4 regions of the Streptomyces sp. NPDC056452 genome follow, and region 4 is predicted to be linked to each of the others. Evidence: riboswitches for the same ligand, from Rfam matches in the RefSeq annotation. Region 4 holds a riboswitch; each other region holds the start of a gene.
The links. Region 4 has a riboswitch for cobalamin ahead of ACFQ6X_RS22545 (ABC transporter substrate-binding protein). Riboswitches for the same ligand answer to the same signal wherever they lie in the genome.

Region 1 (5,338 bases), on a different contig from region 4:
GCTCCCCGGCCATGGTGGCGCGCTCGACGTACCGCGCCTCGGCGAGCCGCCCGGACGCCTCGAACGCCCGGCGCACGGCAGGAAACGTGCGGCCCAGTTTCATCACCACCGCCGAGTCGGTGGCCGCCAGACGTGCCGTCAGCTCCTCCTCCGGCAGCGTGCCCGGCAGGATCGTCAGCACCTCCTCGCCCTCGACGAGCGGGGTGCCCAGACGGGCGGCGGCGGCGCTGACCGAGGTGACACCCGGGATGACCTCGGTGGGGTAACGGTCCGCGAGCCGCTTGTGCATGTGCTGGTACGAGCCGTAGAACAGCGGGTCGCCCTCGGCGAGCACGGCGACGGTGCGCCCCGCGTCGAGATGTACCGCGAGGCGGGCCGCGGCCTCGGTGTAGAACTCGTCCAGCGCGCCGCGGTATCCGCCGGGATGGTCGGTGGTCTCCGTCGTGACGGGGTAGACCAGCGCCTCTTCGATGTGGTCGGCGCGGATGTGCTGCGCCGCGATGGAACGGGCGATGGACCGGCCGTGCCGGGCGGAGTGGTACGCCACGACATCGGCCTCACCGATGACCTGCACGGCGCGCACGGTCATCAGGGACGGGTCGCCGGGCCCGAGCCCGACTCCGTACAGCCGTCCGGTCTTCTTGTGCTCGCTCACGCTCACTCTTCCTCGCTGGCGATCGCGTTGATGGCCGCCGCCGCCATGGCGCTGCCGCCGCGCCGGCCGCGCACGATCAGGTGCTCGAGGCGGGACGGGTGGGCGGCCAGCGCGTCCTTGGACTCGGCGGCGCCGATGAAGCCGACCGGGACCCCGATGACGGCTGCGGGGCGCGGGGCGCCCTCCTCGATCATCTCCAGGAGCCGGAAGAGGGCGGTGGGGGCGTTGCCGACGGCGACGACAGCCCCTTCCATGCGGTCGCGCCACAGTTCCAGCGCGGCGGCGCTGCGGGTGGTGCCGAGCTTCGCGGCCAGTTCCGGAACGGCCGGGTCGGACAGGGTGCACAGCACGTCGTTGTCCGCCGGCAGCCGCTTGCGGGTGACCCCGCTGGCGACCATGGCCACGTCGCACAGGATGGGCGCACCGGACCGCAGCGCCGCGCGGGCGTCGGCCACGGCATCCGGCGAGAAGGCGAGGTCGCGTACGAGGTCGACCATGCCGCAGGCATGGATCATGCGGACGGCGACCTGGCTCACATCGGCGGGCAGCCCTGCCAGATCCGCCTCCGCGCGGATGGTGGCGAAGGACTGGCGGTAGATCGCCGGTCCGTCCTTCTCGTACTGGTGCACAGTGCTGTCGCTTTCTTCATCGGGTTGGTGGCCGGCGGCCAGACACAGGTGAACAGGTGATGCGCGGTCAGGTGCGAGAGCCTCGGGCCGCTGCCACCGCGGCGGCCAGCGCGCCAGGGTTGTCCCGGACCGTCGCCATGGCGTCCGACCGGTCCCCCGTCACATGGGAGATCCGGTGTCCGTCCGGGGTGGCGACCACGTCGATCCACTCCCCGTGCGGATGGCCGCACCGGCGTTCGCACCCGGACCAGTACACAGGCAGTCGTCCCGCGGGTCCGACGGCGGCCCCCGCTTCGGCCCGCACGTCGGCCAGCGACTTCGCGCAGCCGGGCCGTCCGATGCACGCTCCGACACCGGCCCACGGCGAGCCGGGCCCGGTGATCAGACCGGCCTCCGAGAGGGCGGCGAGCAGCTCGTCCGCGTGATCCGGTGCGACGCCGGTGACGACGACGCCGCGCCACGGGGTGAGCCGCAGGTCGCCGGCGCCGGCCAGGAGCCGCCACTGGTTCGGGTCCAGGCGCCCCAGCGGTACGCCGACGGACAGCGCGACATCGCGGCGGCCGCCGTGCACGGGGCCGAGAACAGGCGGGATGGATGCGTGAGGGCGGGGGTGGCGGTCCTCCGACACGGTGGTACCGGACTGCCGCAACCGCCGTACGACGTCGTCGGCCAGCGCGGCGGCGCCGCCCGGCAGGTCCTTCACCCGCCAGGCACCGGTGTCCGGGGCTGCGTCCAGAAACGCTTCGGCAGCGAGGAGTGCGGCGCGTGGCCCTTCGGAGGCCGGCATGCGCAGGACACCGTCGGTGTCCCCGATGCGCAGCATCGCGTCGCCGTCGTCACGGGCCAGGAGGGTGAGGTCGGCGCCGAGGGCGTCCACGTCACCGCGGCCGTCGTCGAGCGCGAACAGGAAGCGGCCGGAGAGCGCGGTCGCACGGTCGCTCCCGCACAGCAGACGGTCCAGTCCGGCCAGCCACGGTCCGACATCCGCGAACCCGAGGCCGTCGAGTCCGGCGAGGGGGGAAGCGACGATGTTGCGTATCCGCTCGTGGCGTTCGGAGGGCAGCAGCCCTGCCCTGCCCAGCAGTCCGGCCAACTCCGCACCGCAGTCCGGGGCGAGCCCGCGCAGCTGCACATTGCCGCGCGAGGTGAGATGCAACTCACCGTCTCCCAGCCGGGCCGCGGCCTCCCCGAGGGCGTTCGCCCGCGCAACGGTCAGCACTCCGCCGGGCAGCCGGACCCGCGCCAGCGCACCGTCGTCCGCCCGGTGCAGACGCAGTGTTCCGGGGCAGGCATCACCGCCCGGAGACCGGGGCGGGACGGCGGATGGGGGCATGGCGGCGAGCATACCGACCGTGACCGCGGCACAGTCCTACGGTGACTGTGACCTGCAGGACACCCATCGGGCCGGACCCGGAACCGCGACCGGTCCAGGGTCCGGGGCCGGGTCGCTGTCCGGGGCAGTGCCCCGGCCCCGTCCGCCGCAGGGCGAGAACCGGCCGTCGGGCGGCCGGGACAAGTCCCGTCCAGGGGCATCTCGTCACGCCCGGCCACCCGCCGCCTACTATGCCTAGCGGCGGTCCGTTCGGCCCGCCATCGCCAGACGGCGACATGGGAGGAAGCCCGGTGAGATTCCGGCGCGGTCCCGCCACTGTGAGCCCGGTCCACGACCGGGCGAGTCAGGAACTCCTGCCGTCCGACACCGCCCGGGGCGTGGACACCCCGAGGAAGGGCTGACGCCGCATGATCCTGCTCCTGTCGACGTCCGACACCGACCTGCTCAGCGCCCGCGCATCCGCGGGCCCGGTCAACTACCGCTACGCCAACCCCTCCCGGCTCTCCCTCGAGGAACTCCCGGAGCTGCTGGACGGCACGGACCTCGTCGTCGTACGCCTCCTCGGCGGCGTACGGGCCTGGCAGGACGGCCTCGACCAGGTGCTGGCGACCGGTCGCCCCGTCGTCGTGCTGACCGGTGAACAGGCCCCCGACGCCCAGCTGATGGCCGCGTCCACCGTCCCCATCGGCATCGCCGCCGAGGCGCACGCCTACCTCGCGCACGGCGGCCCCGCCAACCTGGAGCAACTGGCCCGCTTCCTGTCCGACACGGTGCTGCTCACCGGCCACGGTTTCGAGCCGCCCGCCCCCGCCCCCGCCTGGGGCCCGCTGGAGCGGACGGCCCGTGAGGGCGTCACCGGGCCCACCATCGCGGTGCTCTACTACCGCGCCCACCACATGAGCGGGAACACGGCGTTCATCGAAGCGCTCTGCACCGCCGTGGAGGACGCGGGCGCCCGCGCCCTCCCGCTGTACGTCGCCTCGCTCCGTACGCCCGAGCCCGAACTCATCGACGAACTCCGGGCCGCCGACGCCATCGTGACGACCGTCCTCGCGGCGGGCGGCACCAAGCCGGCGACCGCGTCCGCGGGCGGCGACGACGAGTCCTGGGACGCGGGCGCCCTCACCGGCCTCGACGTACCGGTGCTCCAGGCGCTGTGCCTCACCAGCCCCCGCGCCGCCTGGGAGGAGAACGACGAGGGCGTCTCCCCGTTGGACGCGGCCACCCAGATCGCGGTGCCGGAGTTCGACGGGCGCCTGATCACGGTGCCGTTCTCCTTCAAGGAGATCGACGAGGACGGCCTGCCGGCGTACGTCGCCGACGCCGAGCGTGCGGCACGCGTCGCCGGGATCGCCGTACGGCACGCCCGGCTCCGCCACATCCCGGCCGCCGACAAGCGGATCGCCCTCGTCCTGTCCGCGTACCCGACCAAGCACTCCCGCATCGGCAACGCCGTCGGCCTCGACACCCCCGCCAGCGCCGTCGCCCTGCTGCGCAGACTCCGCGCCGAGGGCTACGACTTCGGGCCCGAGGAAGAGATTCCCGGGCTGGTCTCCGGCGACGGCGACGAGCTGATCTACGCGCTGATCGAGGCCGGCGGCCACGACCAGGAGTGGCTCACCGAGGAGCAGCTGGCCCGCAACCCGGTCCGGATCCCCGCCGCCGACTACCGCCGCTGGTTCGCCACGCTGCCCGCCGATCTCCGCGAGGCCGTCGAGCGGCACTGGGGGCCGGCCCCGGGCGAGATGTTCCTCGACCGGTCCCGCAACCCCGAGGGCGACATCGTGCTCGCCGCCCTGCGCCGCGGCAATCTGCTGATCCTCATCCAGCCGCCGCGCGGTTTCGGTGAGAACCCGATCGCGATCTACCACGACCCCGATCTGCCGCCCTCGCACCACTACTTGGCCGCCTACCGCTGGATCGCCGCGTCCGCGGACGACAACGGTTTCGGCGCCGACGCGATGATCCACCTCGGCAAGCACGGCAACCTGGAGTGGCTGCCCGGCAAGAACGCTGGCCTGTCCGCCGCCTGCGGCCCCGACGCCGCGCTCGGCGATCTGCCGCTCGTCTACCCGTTCCTGGTGAACGACCCGGGCGAGGGCACCCAGGCCAAGCGCCGTGTGCACGCCACCCTGGTCGACCATCTCGTACCGCCGATGGCGCGCGCCGACAGCTACGGCGACATCGCCCGCCTCGAACAGCTCCTGGACGAGCACGCGCAGATCGCCGCGATGGACCCGGCGAAACTCCCGGCCGTCCGCGCCCAGATCTGGACGCTGATCCAGGCCGCGAAGCTCGACCACGACCTGGGGCTTCAGGACCGGCCCGAGGACGAGGGCTTCGACGAGTTCATCATGCATCTCGACGGCTGGCTCTGTGAGATCAAGGACGTCCAGATCCGCGACGGGCTGCACGTCCTGGGCGGCGCCCCGGCCGGCAAGGACCGCGTCAACCTCGTCCTCGCCGTCCTGCGCGCCCGCCAGATCTGGGGCGGTACGACCTCGCTGCCCGGTCTGCGCGAGGCGCTCGGCCTCGACGAGTCCGCGGCCACCCGCACGGCCGCCGACGAGATCGAGGAGCAGGCCCGCACCCTCGTCCAGGCGATGGAGGACGCGGACTGGGATCCGGCCGCCGTCGCCGGCGTGGCCGCCGGACAGCCGCCCGCCGTCGCCGACATCCTCGACTTCGCCGCCAAGGAGGTCGTGCCCCGCCTCGCCGCCA
Region 2 (5,338 bases), on a different contig from region 4:
ACCTGTCGGGCGAAGCCGTCGCGAAGCACGTGACCGATGTCTCTCCAATGGGGCAAATGCGGCAGACCAGATGCGGTGCGGAACCCGGCGAAGGCCGGTTCCCGCACCGCCGCGGGCCGGTGCAACCGCCCTCGGCGCACACAAGCGGAATGCCTGTTCGCGCTTGGAGTCACCGCACCGCCCTGCCCAGTTCATCTTCCGTTCACCCAGGTTGCTTACGTTCCTACAGCCACTGACGTCGAACGATTGCCTGGGTAAATGGAACACATCACGCTGCTGCTCGCGATCGTGATCGTGACAGCTCTCGTGTTCGATTTCACGAACGGTTTCCACGACACCGCCAACGCGATGGCCACCACCATCTCGACCGGCGCCCTCAAGCCCAAGACAGCGGTGGCCATGTCCGCCGTTCTCAACCTCGTCGGCGCGTTCCTGTCGGTGGAGGTCGCCAAGACGATCTCCGGCGGGATCATCAACGAGAACGGCCTCAGAACCGAGGTCATCTTCGCGGCGCTCGTCGGCGCCATCCTGTGGAATCTCCTGACCTGGCTGGTGGGTCTGCCCTCCAGTTCCTCCCACGCACTCTTCGGCGGCCTCATCGGCGCCGCGGTGATGTCGGCCGGCTGGTCCTCGATCAACGGCGGCACCGTCGTCACGAAGGTCCTCCTGCCCGCGATCGCGGCCCCCCTCGTCGCCGGCCTGGCCGCGCTGCTGGCCACGAAGCTGACGTACCGCCTCAACCGGAAGGTCACCGACGAGGCGCAGCTGAAGTCGACCGCCAAGGGCTACCGGGCCGGACAGATCGCCTCGGCGGGTCTCGTCTCGCTCGCCCACGGCACCAACGACGCCCAGAAGACGATGGGCATCATCACCCTGGCCCTGGTCACCGGTGGCGTGCTCGCCCCCGGCTCCAACCCGCCGGTCTGGGTCATCGCCTCCGCCGGTATCGCGATCGCGATGGGCACCTACCTCGGCGGCTGGCGCATCATCCGCACCATGGGCAGCGGCCTCACCGAGCTCAAGCCGCCGCAGGGCTTCGCCGCCCAGACCAGTGCGGCCACGGTCATCCTGGCCTCCTCGCACCTCGGCTTCTCCCTCTCCACCACCCAGTCCTGCTCCGGCGCCGTGATGGGCGCCGGTCTCGGACGCAAGGGGGGCGTGGTCCGCTGGTCCACCGCCACCCGCATGTTCATCGCCTGGGGCCTGACCCTGCCGGCCGCCGGTCTGGTCGGCGCGGGCGCGGAGTTCCTCACCAAGCAGGGCCCCTGGGGTGTCGGCGTGGTCGCCGTGCTCCTCGTCGCGGGCTCCGCTGCCATCTGGCTGCTGTCGCGCCGCAAGCCGGTCGACCACACCAACGTCAACGCGACGGACGCCGAGCCCGCGGGCGTCGTCACCACCGCCATCGCGGCCGTCAGCCCGCCGCCCGTCGGCTCCGGCGTCCCGGACCTCAAGACCACCATCCCGGCCCCGGCCCCGACGGCCGGATCCCCGGCCGACCCGGCCCGACCGGCCACGGTGTAAGGACAGATCCGTATGAACATCGACTGGGCAGCTCTCGCCTCCGTCTTCGGCGTCAGCCTCGTGGTCACCGTCGCACTGGTCGGCCTCTTCACCCTCGGCATCATCGGCCTCTCCAAGCAGGCATCGGCGGTGCAGTCCGGAGGGTCTCTCACGCTGGCGCGCACCGGCGCGTACGCCTGCTTCGGGCTGTGCGCGGCGGCGGTCGCCTACGGGATCTATCTGATCGTCGTCTGACCACCCCGGCGCCGAGCCGCCGTCTCCTCCCGTCGGGCCGGACACACCACGTGTGTGTCCGGCCCGATGTGCGTCTGCGCACACTGCACTCCCGCAGGTCAACGGCAGGTTGACGGGCGTTCACGGGGCGTGGTGGACTGCCGGTGCCATTTACGGCGACAGGAGAGGAAGCCGGTGCGAATCCGGCGCGGTCCCGCCACTGTCACCGGGGAGCAGGCCCCCACACGGAAGTCACGGTCCGGCACGGACTGGAAGGCCGGGGGAACTGCGGATCCGGAAGCCAGGAGACTCTCGTCGCCGGTCACGTCGAACCAGGGCGCGGACCCTGAGTTAAGGACATCTGCCATGCCTGGCTGCCGTGCGTCGGTCCCTGTGTCACCCGCTCCGAAGGTCGTTCGAGGCACGACGGCCGGCTGAACCGTGCGAGCCGACCGCATCTTCGCGTACGGCGCCACCGCCGGATTGATCGGCGACCTGCTGCTCGGTGACCCCCGGCGGGGCCACCCCGTCGCCGCCTTCGGGCAGGCCGCGGCAGGCGTCGAGAGCCGGCTGTGGCGCGATCACCGCGGCTGGGGCGCCCTGCACGCGCTGGTCTGCGCCGGGGGCGCCGCCGGTGCCGCCGCGCTGGCCGCTCGTGCCGTACGGAACCGTCCCGCCGCGGCCGTGGCGCTGACCGCCGCCGCCACCTGGTCCGTCGTCGGCGGTACGTCGCTGGGGCGGGAGGCCCGCGCCATCGGCGGCGCGCTCGCCGCCGGTGACATCGAGGTGGCCCGCGAGCGGCTGCCGCACCTCTGCGGACGTGACCCCCAGGCCCTCGACGGACCCCAGATCGCCCGCGCGGTGGTGGAGTCGGTCGCCGAGAACACCTCCGACGCCGTCGTCGGCGCCCTGGTGTGGGGCGCCATCGGCGGTGTCCCGGGCCTCGTCGGGTTCCGGGCCGTCAACACCCTCGACGCCATGGTCGGCCACAGGTCGCCGCGCCACCGGCGCTACGGCTGGGCCTCGGCCCGTCTCGACGACCTCGCCGGCTGGCCCGGTGCCCGCCTCACCGCCGTGCTCGCCGTGGCCGCCGGCGGCCGTCCGCGCGAGGCCGTGCGGGCCTGGCGGGCCGACGCGGGAAAGCACCCGAGCCCCAACGCGGGCCCGGTGGAGGCCTCGTTCGCGGGTGCGCTCGGCGTGCGCCTCGGCGGGACCCTCGCGTACGGCGGGCGGGTCGAGCACCGGCCCGTGCTCAACGGGGCGACCGGCCGGGACGTGCACGTAGCGGATATCGAACGCGCGGTGCGGCTTTCGCGCCGTGTGAGTGTGCTGGCCCTCGGCGTGTGTGCGGCCGCGCGGCTGGCCTCGGGAAGGAGAGGCCGGGCATGAACGGCGGACAGGGCGGCGGGCTGCTGGTCGCGGGGACGACCTCGGACGCGGGCAAGAGCGTCGTCACGGCGGGTATCTGCCGGTGGCTGGTGCGCCGGGGGGTGAAGGTCGCGCCGTTCAAGGCGCAGAACATGTCGCTGAACTCGTTCGTGACCCGCGAGGGTGCGGAGATCGGCCGGGCCCAGGCGATGCAGGCGCAGGCCGCCCGGGTGGAGCCGAGCGTGCTCATGAATCCGGTGCTGCTCAAGCCCGGCGGTGACCGCTCCAGTCAGGTCGTCCTGATGGGGAAGCCGGTCGGCGAGATGAGCGCGCGCGGCTACCACGGCGGGCGCCAGGAATCGCTGCTGGGGACGGTCGTGGACTGTCTGGAGCAGCTCCGGGGCACGTATGACGCCGTGATCTGCGAGGGGGCGGGCAGTCCGGCCGAGATCAATCTGCGGCGCACGGACATCGTGAACATGGGCATCGCGCGTGCCGCCCGCTTCCCGGTGCTGGTCGTCGGGGACATCGACCGGGGCGGGGTGTTCGCCTCGTTCTTCGGTACGACGGCGCTGCTGAGCGCCGAGGACCAGTCGCTGGTCGCCGGGTACCTCGTCAACAAGTTCCGCGGCGATGTGTCGCTGCTGGAGCCCGGCCTGGACATGCTGTACGAGCTCACCGGGCGCCGTACGTACGGGGTGCTGCCGTTCGCCCACGGCCTCGGCATCGACGAGGAGGACGGGCTGCGGGTGTCGATGCGCGGCGCCGTGCGGGAGTCGGTCGTCGCGCCGCCCCACGGGCAGGACGTCCTGAGGGTCGCGGTGTGCGCCGTGCCGCTGATGTCGAACTTCACCGATGTGGACGCGCTGGCGGCCGAGCCGGGCGTGGTGGTGCGGTTCGTGGACCGGGCCGAGGAGCTCGCCGACGCGGACCTGGTGATCGTGCCCGGTACGCGCGGCACGGTGAAGGCGCTGGCGTGGCTGCGCGAGCGGGGGCTGGCCGACGCGCTGCTGCGGCGGGCCGCCGAGGGGCTTCCGGTGCTGGGGATCTGCGGCGGGTTCCAGGTGCTCGGTGAGTCCATCGAGGACGAGGTGGAGTCGCGGGCGGGGCTGGTCGACGGGCTGGGGCTGCTGCCGGTGCGGATCCGGTTCGGCCGGGAGAAGGTGCTGGGCCGGCCTGTCGGGTCGGCGCTCGGAGAGCCCGTGGAGGGGTACGAGATCCATCACGGGGTCGCCGAGGTGCGCGGCGGCGAGCCGTTCCTGGACGGGTGCCGGGTGGGCGCCGTGTGGGGGACGCACTGGCACGGGTCGCTGGAGAGCGATGCGTTCAGGCGGCGGTTCCTGGCGGAGGTGGCGCGGGCGGCCGGACGGCGGTTCGTGGCGGCTCCGGACACGAGTTTCGCGGAGCTGCGGGAGGAGCAGCTGGACCGGCTGGGGGATCTGATCGAGGAGCACGCGGACACGGATGCGCTGTGGCGGCTGATCGAGGAGGGGTCGCCGGCGGGGCTGCCGTTCGTGCCGCCCGGGGCGCCGCGGGGGGCTGGGGCTTCTGTCCCTTCCCCAGGCCGGGGCTCCGCCCCGGACGCGCAGCGAACGCCTGATGTGGCTGGACCCATTGTGCATGTGACAGAGGAGGCACCGTGAGTACCCCGTATCCCTTCACCGCCATCGTCGGACAGGACGATCTGCGGCTCGGGCTGTTGCTGAACGCCGTCAGTCCGGCCGTCGGCGGCGTTCTCGTGCGGGGCGAGAAGGGCACCGCCAAGTCCACCGCCGTGCGGGCGCTCGCCGCGCTCATGCCGGAGGTGTCCGTGGTCTCCGGGTGCCGGTTCTCGTGCGATCCGGTCGCGCCCGACCCGGCGTGTCCCGACGGTCCCCACGAGGCCGGGACCGGCGTGTCGCGCGCCGCGCGGACCGTGGAGCTGCCCGTCGGCGCGTCCGAGGACCGGCTCGTGGGTGCGCTGGACATCGAGCGGGCGCTCTCGGAGGGGGTGAAGGCCTTCGAACCGGGGCTCCTCGCCGACGCGCACCGCGGGATCCTGTACGTGGACGAGGTCAATCTGCTCCACGACCACCTGGTGGACCTGCTGCTCGACGCGGCGGCCATGGGTGCCTCGTACGTCGAGCGCGAAGGTGTCTCCGTACGGCATGCGGCGCGGTTCCTGCTGGTGGGGACGATGAACCCCGAAGAGGGCGAGCTGCGACCGCAGTTGCTGGACCGCTTCGGGCTGACCGTC
Region 3 (5,338 bases), on a different contig from region 4:
CTGCTGGAGGGCGTCGTCGAAGAGCTCCGGCTCCTCCTTGCGGACGGTGTCCACGACCTCGAACGCGAAGTTCATGTGCATGGTCTCGTCACGGAACACCCAGTTGGTGCCCGTGGCCAGGCCGTGCAGCAGGCCGCGCGAGCGGAACCAGTACACGTACGCGAAGGCGCCGTAGAAGAACAGCCCCTCGATGCACGCCGCGAAGCAGATCAGGTTCAGCAGGAAGCGGCGGCGGTCGGCCTGCGTCTCCAAGCGGTCGAGCTTCTCGACCTCGTTGATCCACTTGAAGCAGAACTGGGCCTTCTCGCGGATGGAGGGGATCTCCTCGACCGCGTCGAACGCTGCCGCACGGTCGTCCGGATCGGGCAGATAGGTGTCGAGCAGCGTCAGATAGAACTGGACGTGCACCGCCTCCTCGAACAGCTGGCGCGACAGGTACAGCCGCGCCTCCGGGGAGTTGATGTGCTTGTACAGCGTCAGCACCAGGTTGTTGGAGACGATCGAGTCACCGGTCGCGAAGAACGCGACGAGCCGGCCGATCATGTGCTGCTCGCCGGGGGAGAGCTTGGCCAGATCGGAGACGTCGGAGTGGAGGTCGACCTCCTCCACCGTCCAGGTGTTCTTGATCGCGTCCCGGTAGCGCTCGTAGAAGTCCGGGTAGCGCATGGGGCGCAGGGTCAGCTCGAAGCCCGGGTCGAGCAGGTTCTTGGTGGTGTCGGAACTCATTACTGGCAGGCCTCGCAGGACTCGGGGTTTTCGAGCGAGCAGGCGATGGCATCCGCGTCGGGCGCCGAAGCCTGCTGTACGGGAATGGGCGCGGCGGCAGCGGCCGTCCCGGACGCCGCACGGGCGATCCGGGTCGCCGGACGCGAGCGCAGGTAGTACGTCGTCTTCAGCCCCTGCTTCCAGGCGTACGCGTACATCGAGGAGAGCTTGCCGATCGTCGGCGTCTCCAGGAACAGGTTCAGCGACTGGCTCTGGTCGAGGAACGGCGTACGGGCCGCCGCCATGTCGATCAGACCGCGCTGCGGGATCTCCCACGCCGTGCGGTACAGCGCACGCACGTCCTCGGGGATCCAGGCGAAGCCCTGCACCGAGCCGCTCGCCTCGCGCAGCGCCTCCCGGGTCCGCGCGTCCCACACGCCGAGCTTCTTCAGCTCGTCCACCAGGTACGCGTTGACCTGGAGGAACTCACCGCTGAGCGTCTCGCGCTTGAAGAGGTTGGAGACCTGCGGCTCGATGCACTCGTACACACCGGCGATCGAGGCGATCGTGGCCGTCGGCGCGATGGCGAGCAGCAGCGAGTTGCGCATCCCGGTCTTGGCGACCCGGGCACGCAGCGCGTCCCAGCGCTCCGGCCAGTTCAGCTCGGTGTCGTAGTGGTCGGGGTGCAGCACACCGCGGGCGGCGCGCGTCTCGGACCAGGCGGGCAGCGGGCCCGAACGCTCCGCGAGGTCGCACGACGCCTCGTAGGCGGCCAGCATGATCCGCTCGGAGATCCTCGTGGAGAGCGCGCGGGCCTCGGGCGAGTCGAAGGGCAGCCGCAGCTGGAAGAAGACGTCCTGCAGGCCCATCGCACCCAGACCCACCGGGCGCCAGCGGGCGTTGGACCGGCCCGCCTGCTCGGTCGGGTAGAAGTTGATGTCGACCACGCGGTCGAGGAAGGTCACGGCGGTTCGGACCGTGGCGTCCAGCCGCTCCCAGTCCATCTCCCCGCCGACGACGAACGCGCCGAGGTTGACCGAACCCAGGTTGCAGACGGCCGTCTCGCCGTCGTCGGTGACCTCGAGGATCTCCGTGCACAGGTTCGACGAGTGCACGACCCTGCCCGGCTCGGCGGTCTGGTTCGCTGTCCGGTTGGAGGCGTCCTTGAACGTCATCCAGCCCTGACCGGTCTGGGCCAGCGTCCGCATCATCCGGCCGTACAGCTCACGGGCGGGCATCGTTCTGCGGGCCAGGCCCTTGGCCTCCGCCGCACGGTATGCGGCATCGAACTCGTCGCCCCACAGGTCGACAAGCTCGGGGGTGTCGGCAGGGGAGAACAGCGACCACTCGGTGTCCGCGTCGACGCGCCGCATGAACTCGTCGGGGATCCAGTGCGCCAGATTCAGGTTGTGCGTGCGGCGCTGGTCCTCGCCCGTGTTGTCGCGCAGCTCCAGGAACTCCTCGATGTCCGCGTGCCAGGTCTCCAGGTACACGGCGGCAGCACCCTTGCGGCGGCCCCCCTGGTTGACCGCGGCGACCGAGGCGTCGAGCGTCTTCAGGAACGGCACGATGCCGTTGGAGTGCCCGTTGGTGCCACGGATCAGCGAACCCCGGGCGCGGATACGGGAGTACGAGAGGCCGATGCCCCCTGCGTGCTTCGACAGCCGCGCCACCTGGTGGTAGCGGTCGTAGATCGAGTCGAGCTCGTCCAGCGGGGAGTCCAGCAGGTAGCAGGAGGACATCTGCGGGTGCCGGGTGCCGGAGTTGAACAGGGTGGGCGAGGAGGGGAGGTAGTCGAGCCGGCTCATCAGCCCGTACAGCGAGGTGACTTCGTCCAGGGCGCGCTCGGAGGTGTCCTCGGCGAGGCCGGCGGCCACCCGGAGCATGAAGTGCTGCGGGGTCTCGATGACCTGGCGGGTGAGCGGATGGCGCAGCAGGTAGCGGCTGAACAGCGTCCGCAGCCCGAAGTAGCCGAAGCGGTCGTCGGCGCCGTCGTCGAGAGCCTGCCCGACCAGCGCGTCGAGGGCGTCCGCGTGCAGCGTGACGAACTCGGCCGTACGGTCCGCGATCAGACCCTCGCGGTGGCCGACGGCGACCGAGGCGGAGAAGGAGACGGCGCCCTGGCCGGCGGCCTCGTCCGCGATGGTGCGGGTGAGGAGCCGTGCGGCGAGCCGGGAGTAGGCGGGGTCCTCGGAGATCAGGCCCGCGGCGGCCTCGGTGGCCAGCGAGCGCAGCTCGGCCTCGTCCGAACGGGCGTTGCGGCCGCGCAGTGCGGCGGCGGCGACCCGTCCGGGGTCGGTGTCGGGCAGATCGACGGTGAGGTCGGTCAGGGTCCGCAGCAGTGCGGTCCCGGGCCCGTCGGGAGTGGCGTGCGTGGACTCGGCTGAATCGACCGCTGAAACCGGATCGGCTGGCGCGATGGTCACTGGGACTATCCCTCGCTCGGCTCGGGGCCGGCGGGAGCGGGGGCAGCCGGGCAGGACGACCCGGGTCGGGGCAGCACCGCGCGGCGTCCACCGGCCTTCCGCGAGGCCCGGACGTCTGGCGTCCGGTTCGGTCGAGCCGGACGCGCTGTCGGCAGGTCTTCGGACTCCCGGGTGCGCAGAAGCACACCGATCACACCGTTGCGGGACAGTTCCGGATTCGCACCGGATTCCCCTGCGGAGACAGCGAGCACGAGCATACATGTGGGGGCCGCCGGACATGGCAGCCCCCACATGTTGTGTCGTGCTCGATCAGAGCTCCAGGCGGAATGTCAGGAGGGAGATGTTCTCGACGGGCTTCCAGTCGCGTTCCGGAGTCCGTACGAAGCCCAGGCGCCGGTAGATCCGATGGGCGCCGAGCATGGCCTGCTGCGTCGACAGGACGAGACCGGAGACGCCCTCCGTGGCCCGTGCCCGGTCGATACAGGCCCGTACGAGCGCCTCGCCCGCCCCGCGCCCACGGGCTTCGCGGGAGACGGCCAGCATCCGGAATTCGGCCTCGTCCGCCCGGGCGATGTCCGCCCACGGGCTGCCGGGTGCCGCGTAGGTCACGCCGCCGAGCAGCGTGCCGTCACCGCCCACCGCGACGAGTACCTCCGCCTCGGCGGCCCGGCGCCCGACCGCGCGCAGTTCGGCCAGATAGGGGTCGTCGGCGCCGAAGTCCAGCAGCTCGTCCGCGAGATACGCCTCGGCGGTGATGCCGGCCAGTGCCTCGTGCTCCTGGAGGCCGACGGGCCTGATCGAGATGTCCATGGGCTGGAGTCTGCCGCAGGCGGAAGCGAGGGTCGAACTCCTTTGCGGCGGCCCGGAACGGAGCGGGCCGCCGCGCCCCCGTGGGGGACGTGGCGGCCCGCTGCGCAACCGGCTCTCGTCGGGACGGGGTCAGTGACCGCCGCCCGGGGCGCCCACGGTGGCCGGCGGGAGCTCCACCTTGACACCCGGGTCGCCCGCGTCCGCCGTGTAGTCGGACGGGGAGGTCTCGTCGATCCCGGCCGGTGCCTTCAGCGCGTTCAGGACGAAGGTCAGGACGACCACCACGACGACGTTCAGCACGAACGCGGTCAGACCGATGTAGCCGATCTCGCCGATGCCGGGGATCTCCTTCGAGGAGCCGCCGAAGTGCTTCTGGGTCGGGCTGGCGACGCCGTACGCGGCGACCGTGCCGTAGATCATGCCGACCGCCCAGCCCGCGATCAGGGCCCAGCGGTGGAACCACCGGGTGAACAGGCCGCCCACCAGGGCCGGCATCGTCTGGAGGATCCAGATCCCGCCGAGCAGCTGGAAGTTGATCGCGACCGTCTTGTCCATGGTGAGGACGAAGGCGAGCGCGCCGACCTTGACCAGGAGCGAGACCAGCTTGGAGACCTTGGTCTCCTCGGCCGGGGTCGCGTCGGGCTTGATGAAGTCCTTGTAGATGTTGCGGGTGAAGAGGTTCGCCGCGGCGATCGACATGATCGCGGCGGGCACCAGCGCACCGATCCCTATCGCGGCGAAGGCCACACCGGCGAACCAGTCGGGGAACATGTTCTCGAACAGCTGCGGAATGGCCAGCTGGCCGTTGTCCACCTTCACCCCGGCGGCGATCGCCATGAAGCCGAGCAGGGCCAGAAGACCGAGCATCAGCGAATACAGCGGCAGGATCGTGGTGTTGCGCCGGATCACGTCACGGCTGCGGCTGGAGAGCGTCGCCGTGATGGAGTGCGGGTACATGAAGAGCGCCAGCGCCGAACCCAGTGCCAGCGTGGCGTAGCCCCACTGGCCCATCTCTCCCGGGACAAGACCGGCGACGGGCTTCCCCGCGGCTTCGTTCTTGGTCGCGAACGCCTCGCCCGCCTTGGCGAAGATGTCGTCGAATCCGCCGAGCTTGATGGGGATGTAGATGATGGCCACCGCGATGACCAGATAGATCAGGCCGTCCTTGACGAAGGCGATCAGCGCGGGCGCGCGCAGCCCCGAGGAGTAGGTGTACGCGGCCAGTACGGCGAACGCGATCAGCAGCGGCAGGTCCTTGATGAACCAGTGCGTGGTCTCGCCGCCGCCGACGCCCATGACGTCCAGCACGGCCTGGATGCCGACGAGCTGGAGGGCGATGTACGGCATCGTGGCGAGGATGCCGGTGACCGCGACCGCCAGCGACAGCCCCTTCGAGC
Region 4 (5,338 bases):
GTTCGGCCAGGGACGCCGCCGCTGACCCCCTCACTCAGCGGCGACAGGCCGCGCGACAAGCAGCGAGGGGCGGACCCGGACGACGCGGGCCCGCCCCTTCGCCGTCGGTCACCCGGAGACCGGGCCGCCCGCGGCGGCCCCCGGCAGGAAGCGCACCGACGGCCTGCCGTCCGGCCCGTCGGGCGTCACCACCGCCCGTACCCGGTAGACGTCCGCGACGAGTTCCCCGGTGATCACCTCCGCGGGCGTTCCGCAGGCCACCACCCGTCCCTCCTTCAGCACGGTGACGCGGTCGCAGAACATCGCGGCCAGGTTGAGGTCGTGCAGCGCCACCACAGCGGTGACGGGCAGTGCGGAGACGAGGGCCAGCAGCTCCAGTTGGTGCTGGATGTCGAGATGGTTCGTCGGCTCGTCCAGGAGGAGTTCACGAGGCCGCTGCGCGAGTGCACGGGCGATCTGGACGCGCTGGCGCTCACCGCCGGACAGGGTGTGCCAGGACTGCTCGGTGCGGTCGGCCAGGCCTGTACGCTCCAGCGCCTCACGCACGGCGTCCTCGTCCTCGCGGCCGGGCGCCGTCCAGGCACGGCGGTGCGGGATGCGGCCGAGGCGGACGACGTCCAGGACACTCAACTCGACCTGGGTCGTTGCGTGCTGGTCGACCACGGCGACGCGTCGGGCGACGGTGCGGCGGCCGGTCTCCGCGAGGGTACGGCCGTCGAGGGTCACCGCGCCCGCGCCCGGGCCGAGGACGCCGGCCATGATGCGGAGCAGTGTGGACTTGCCGGATCCGTTGGGCCCCAGGAGTCCGACCGTGGCACCGGGCGGCGGCGCGATGTCCACTCCGTCGAGGACGATCCGCCCGCCCGCTTCCCGCGTCACGCGCTCGGCCCGCAGGCCCTCGGTCGCGGCGGCGGTCATGTGGCCCTCCGGGTGCGGTACAGGACCAGCACGAAGGCGGGCACACCGATGAGGGCGGTGACCACTCCGACCGGTACCTCCTGCGGGTCTAGGACGGTGCGGGCCAGGGTGTCGACCCAGACCAGGAACACCGCCCCGGCGAGCGCGGTGACCGGCAGGAGACGCCGGTGCCCCGAGCCGGTCAGGGCGCGGGCCGCGTGCGGCAGGACGAGGCCGACGAAGCCGATGGCGCCCGCCGAGCTGACGAGCGCCGCGGTCAACAGCGCAGTGGTGCAGAGCAGCACGATTCTGGTGCGGGCGACATGGACGCCGAGGGTGGCCGCCGCGTCCTGGCCGAAGGCGAAGGCGTCGAGCGTACGGGCGTGTCCGAGGCAGATCAGCAGTGCCACGGCGAGCACTGCCGCGCACATCCACACATCGGTCCAGCCGACCCCGCTCAGGGAGCCGAGCAGCCAGAACAGCACACCGCGGGTCTGCTCGGCGTCGGCGGCGGTCATCACGACGAAGGAGGTGAGCGCGGAGAAGAGCTGCATCGCCGCCACACCGGAGAGGACGACCCGGTCGGTCGTCCCGCCGAGCGTGTGGCTGAGCAGCAGAACGAGGGCGAACGAGCAGAGGGCGCCGATGAAGGCACCGGCCGAGATCGACACCGCTCCCCCCACCCGCTCCGAGGATGACGACCACGACCGCTCCGGTGGACGCCCCCGAGGAGACACCGAGGACGAACGGGTCGGCGAGCGGGTTGCGCAGCAGTGACTGCATGACGGTGCCGCACACCGCGAGTCCGGCTCCGCACACCGCGGCGAGCAGGGTGCGGGGCATGCGCAGGTTCCAGATGATCCCGTCCCGGATCGGGCTGAGCCGCGAGTCCCCGGGGCCGAGATGGGCCGCCACCGCGGACCAGACGTCCGGGACCGAGATCCGGGCGGGCCCGATGGTGACGGCGACCGCGACGGACAGGAGCAGGAGCGCCGTCCCGCAGCTCCACAGGAGGCCGTCGCGCAGGACACGGACACCGGCCGGGCGTGACACCGGTGCCTCCGGTGCGCGTACGCCGGCGGCCTGTCGGGTGTCGGTCACCCCGCGAGCCCGAAGCCGCGCAGCCCTGCGGCCACGAGCTCCACGCCTTCGACGGTACGGATGGAGGGGTTCATGGCCTGGCCGCTGAGGAGGACGTAGCGTTTGTGCCGGACGGCGTCCATGTTCCTCGTGGCGGGATTGGACTCCAGGAACTGGATCTTCTTCTCGGCGCTCTCGGCGGTCTGCGACTTGCGGGTCAGGTCGCCGATGACCAGGACGTCGGGGTTGCGGTCGGCGACGGTCTCCCAGTTGATCTGGGGCCACTCCTCGTGGGTGTCGTCGAAGACGTTCTTCGCGCCGAGCTCCTCGGTGATGATGCCGGGCGCCCCGCAGCAGCCCGCGAGGTAGGGCGACTCGGCGTTGGCGAACCAGTAGAGCAGGGTGGCGTCCGATGCCTCGATGCCTGCGGTCGCCTTGCCGATACGTGCCCGGAGGCGGGCGACGAGCTCGTCACCGCGTTCCTGGACGCCGAACACCTTGGCCAGATCGTGCACTTCGGTGTAGACGCTCTCCATGGTCAGCGGCTTCGTACGGGAACCGTCCCCGCCTTTGCTGTTGTCCTTGGCGGTGCAGTCGGCCGGCGAGACGTAGGTGGGGACGCCGAGGTCCTCGAACTGTTCGCGGGGCGCGACACCGCCCTTGCCGAGCGTCGATTCGAACGAGGAGCTGATGAAGTCGGGTTCCTTGTCGAGGACCTTCTCCGAAGAGGGCCGGTTCTCGGCGATGCGGGGGACGCTCGCACTGGCCTTCTCCAGGCCCTTCATCACCGGATCGGTCCAGGTGGAGGTGCCCGCCAGCCGGTCGGCGAGGCCGAGCGAGAGCAGGATCTCCGTCGACCCCTGGTCCAGGGAGACCGCGTGGTGCGGGGCGGCCGCGACGGTGACGGTGCGTCCGCAGTTCTTCAGCGTCACGGGGTAACCGGCGGCGCCGGCGTCCTGCGTCGTCTTGTCGGACGAACCGCCACCGCAGGCGGTCAGCAGGACAAGTCCCGCCGTGAGCAGGGCGGTTCGGCGTACGGTACTGGCTATGGGCGGCACTGGGTCCCTCTGCGTCCTGGGGCTCATGCGCGGAGCCCGGTACGAAGCACCGCTCCCGGTACGGGAAACGGGTGCCAGCAGGTTTTCGGACTCGGGTTCATCCGGACGGGACGCCTTCCCGGACCCCGAGGGTGTCCAGTGGCCGTGGCCCCGCCCGTCCCCCTCACCGCTGCGCGTCAGCTCCGGTTTCGCACCGGATTCCCTGACTCCACGTGGAGTGTGACTGGCCTCTGCAAGCTATCACGCAGCTGAACGCAGGCCTCGGGGGCCGCGGCCGGCACGGCGGGTGGGGCGTCCCCCGCACCGGCCCCTCCTCGACCGGGACCTGCGCTCGGGGTCAGGACCTGCGCCGAACCGATTCTCCGGCTCTCACGTGCGGCGTCCACGCCGGCGGGCGAGTACGGACGCCGTGCCCCAGTACGCGAGCAGGACAACCCGCAGGCCGAGGATCTCGGCGGCCTCGCGCACACGCCGGGCCCCGGCCGCACCGGGTGGTGTCCGGACGGGCCGTCGGCCGCTCACCGTGCGGCCGGCGGCGAGGGCTCGGCCGGGCCCCGGTGCCAGGGGCCGTCCGGGTCGTCGTACGCGTCGGCGTAGTCCGGTCCTGCGATCGGCCAGTCGGCGAGCAGCTCTTCCGGCAGCGCGAAGGACTCGACCAGTTCGGGTGCGTGTGCGGCGACGGCCGCGATCAGTTCCTCGGTGGCCTCGGGCAGTTCGTCGACCTGCTGGGCGGTCAGGTGACCTGCCGCCAGCAGGTCCCCGCTGTTGCGTGCCACCCACTGGAGGGCGAACAGCCGCTGCAGCTCGGCCAGTCGCTCCCGGGCGGCCCCCTCGGGGAGCGTGGCCAGTGCCTCGGCGTACCCCTCGGCCGCCTGTCGGTACGCGTGGGCCTCGACCCCGCGCAGGGCGGCACCGGAGGCCGCGTTCCACCGCGCGAGCGCGTCGTCGTGCGGTGCCCGGAGCGCGCGTTCCCTGGCCCGGGTGAACCAGATCTCCTCCACCGCGTCGAGGAGCCTGCCGAGGAACCGGGGGTCGGCCAGCTCACCGGGGGTCCGGTCGGCCGGGATGTTGCCGGTCCCGTCCGCCGGGTCCTGCGAGGGGTCACCGGGTGCCGGTCCGGCGGCGAAGAACATGTCCGCCGCCGCCTTCGCGTGGACGGCGAGGTTGTCGCCCTCGGCCGTGATGGCGCCTTCGACCCCGGTGACCAGCTCCGTCATGCCGTTGTTCTCCAACAACGCCTGCGCACCGCAGCGTTCACGGCACTCGACGATGACCGCGCGGGCCTGCCAGGTGATCCACCCCTTGGCGACCGCCACCAGGCGTTCCGCCTCCGCCCTGTCCTCACCGGAGCGGCGCTCCCACCGGTCCAGAGCCCGGCGGTGCAGCAGGCTCATGGCGAAGACCGTGGCCATGGCCGAGGCGAGCGGCCCGTGGTGGGTCCGGTGGGCGTTCACCGGAATCTGCCCGGCACCCCGGGTGCCGGAGATCATGCGATGGCCGCCGTAGCGGACGGCGACCGCCAGCGTGGCGCGGGCGGATCCGGCCGCGCAGGCGCTCATGGAGATCCGCCCCGGGGTCACACGGCCGATGGATGTCAGGAAGCGGCGCCGCCGGTCGGCGGGGGTACTGCTGAACCCTCCGTCCCCGCCCGGCATCCTCCCGTCTCCCAGCAAGGCGTCCCGCCCCACGAACAGCCGGTCGAACGAGGTCAGGCAGTGGTCCACGGGGCTGCCCATCCGGGCCGGCAGGCGCCGGACCCGTACCCCTGGAAGGGCCTGTACGTCGTCGGTGAGCGGCACCAGGAAGAGGTGGACGCCGTGGTCCGTCCCGTCGGCGAGAAGGCGTGCGGCGACGAGCCCGGTCTTCGGTCCTCCCGCAGGACTGGTGTTGGGCATGAACTTCTGCGCCCCCGCGTTCGGGGTGTGCAGGACGAACCCGTCCCGCTCGCGGTCGTACGTCGCGGTCGTCTCCAGGGACGCCGCGTCGTTGCCGTGCGCCACCTCCGTACAGAGGAAGGCGCCGATGCGCCGCATCCCCAGAAAGTCGGACAGATCGCGGTCCGTGCCGGCGTCGTGGTCGAGAAGACTGCCGAGGAAGAGGCTGTAGTGGATGCCCGCAACGGTGGTGAGCGCGGGGTCCACCGGGCCCAGCCATTCGTGCAGGGCGGCCAGCGCGCGCGGGTCGGCGGCGAGGCGGGCTCCGCTGTCGAGGGACCGGTTGAGGATCCGCAGCCGGTCGTAGGCGAGGGAGAGCCGCTCTTCGGGGGTACCGCCCGCGGGGCGGCGGAACGGTTCTGTACTGAT

Region 1: linked by a shared signal. The riboswitch ahead of cobN (cobaltochelatase subunit CobN) and the one ahead of ACFQ6X_RS22545 (ABC transporter substrate-binding protein) in region 4 are both predicted to bind cobalamin.
Region 2: linked by a shared signal. The riboswitch ahead of ACFQ6X_RS21970 (cobalamin biosynthesis protein) and the one ahead of ACFQ6X_RS22545 (ABC transporter substrate-binding protein) in region 4 are both predicted to bind cobalamin.
Region 3: linked by a shared signal. The riboswitch ahead of ACFQ6X_RS28700 (ribonucleoside-diphosphate reductase subunit alpha) and the one ahead of ACFQ6X_RS22545 (ABC transporter substrate-binding protein) in region 4 are both predicted to bind cobalamin.

What each region holds. Positions count from the first base shown of each region.
Region 1 covers NZ_JBHTRI010000019.1:62,640-67,977, forward strand. Annotated here, with positions in the region: gene ACFQ6X_RS19780 (precorrin-2 C(20)-methyltransferase) at 1-661, opposite strand, end outside; gene ACFQ6X_RS19785 (precorrin-8X methylmutase) at 658-1,284, opposite strand; gene cobG (precorrin-3B synthase) at 1,352-2,629, opposite strand; cobalamin riboswitch at 2,842-2,993, shown strand; gene cobN (cobaltochelatase subunit CobN) at 3,025-5,338, shown strand, end outside.
Region 2 covers NZ_JBHTRI010000022.1:53,064-58,401, forward strand. Annotated here, with positions in the region: gene ACFQ6X_RS21960 (anion permease) at 259-1,521, shown strand; gene ACFQ6X_RS21965 (hypothetical protein) at 1,534-1,755, shown strand; cobalamin riboswitch at 1,919-2,046, shown strand; gene ACFQ6X_RS21970 (cobalamin biosynthesis protein) at 2,176-3,123, shown strand; gene ACFQ6X_RS21975 (cobyric acid synthase) at 3,120-4,745, shown strand; gene ACFQ6X_RS21980 (putative cobaltochelatase) at 4,742-5,338, shown strand, end outside.
Region 3 covers NZ_JBHTRI010000035.1:6,717-12,054, reverse strand. Annotated here, with positions in the region: gene ACFQ6X_RS28705 (ribonucleotide-diphosphate reductase subunit beta) at 1-726, opposite strand, end outside; gene ACFQ6X_RS28700 (ribonucleoside-diphosphate reductase subunit alpha) at 726-3,131, opposite strand; cobalamin riboswitch at 3,264-3,395, opposite strand; gene ACFQ6X_RS28695 (GNAT family N-acetyltransferase) at 3,441-3,941, opposite strand; gene mctP (monocarboxylate uptake permease MctP) at 4,071-5,338, opposite strand, start outside.
Region 4 covers NZ_JBHTRI010000023.1:35,005-40,342, reverse strand. Annotated here, with positions in the region: gene ACFQ6X_RS22560 (PRC and DUF2382 domain-containing protein) at 1-25, shown strand, start outside; gene ACFQ6X_RS22555 (ABC transporter ATP-binding protein) at 109-918, opposite strand; partial or broken gene ACFQ6X_RS22550 (FecCD family ABC transporter permease) at 915-1,950, opposite strand; gene ACFQ6X_RS22545 (ABC transporter substrate-binding protein) at 1,995-3,062, opposite strand; cobalamin riboswitch at 3,094-3,278, opposite strand; gene ACFQ6X_RS22540 (acyl-CoA dehydrogenase) at 3,554-5,338, opposite strand, start outside.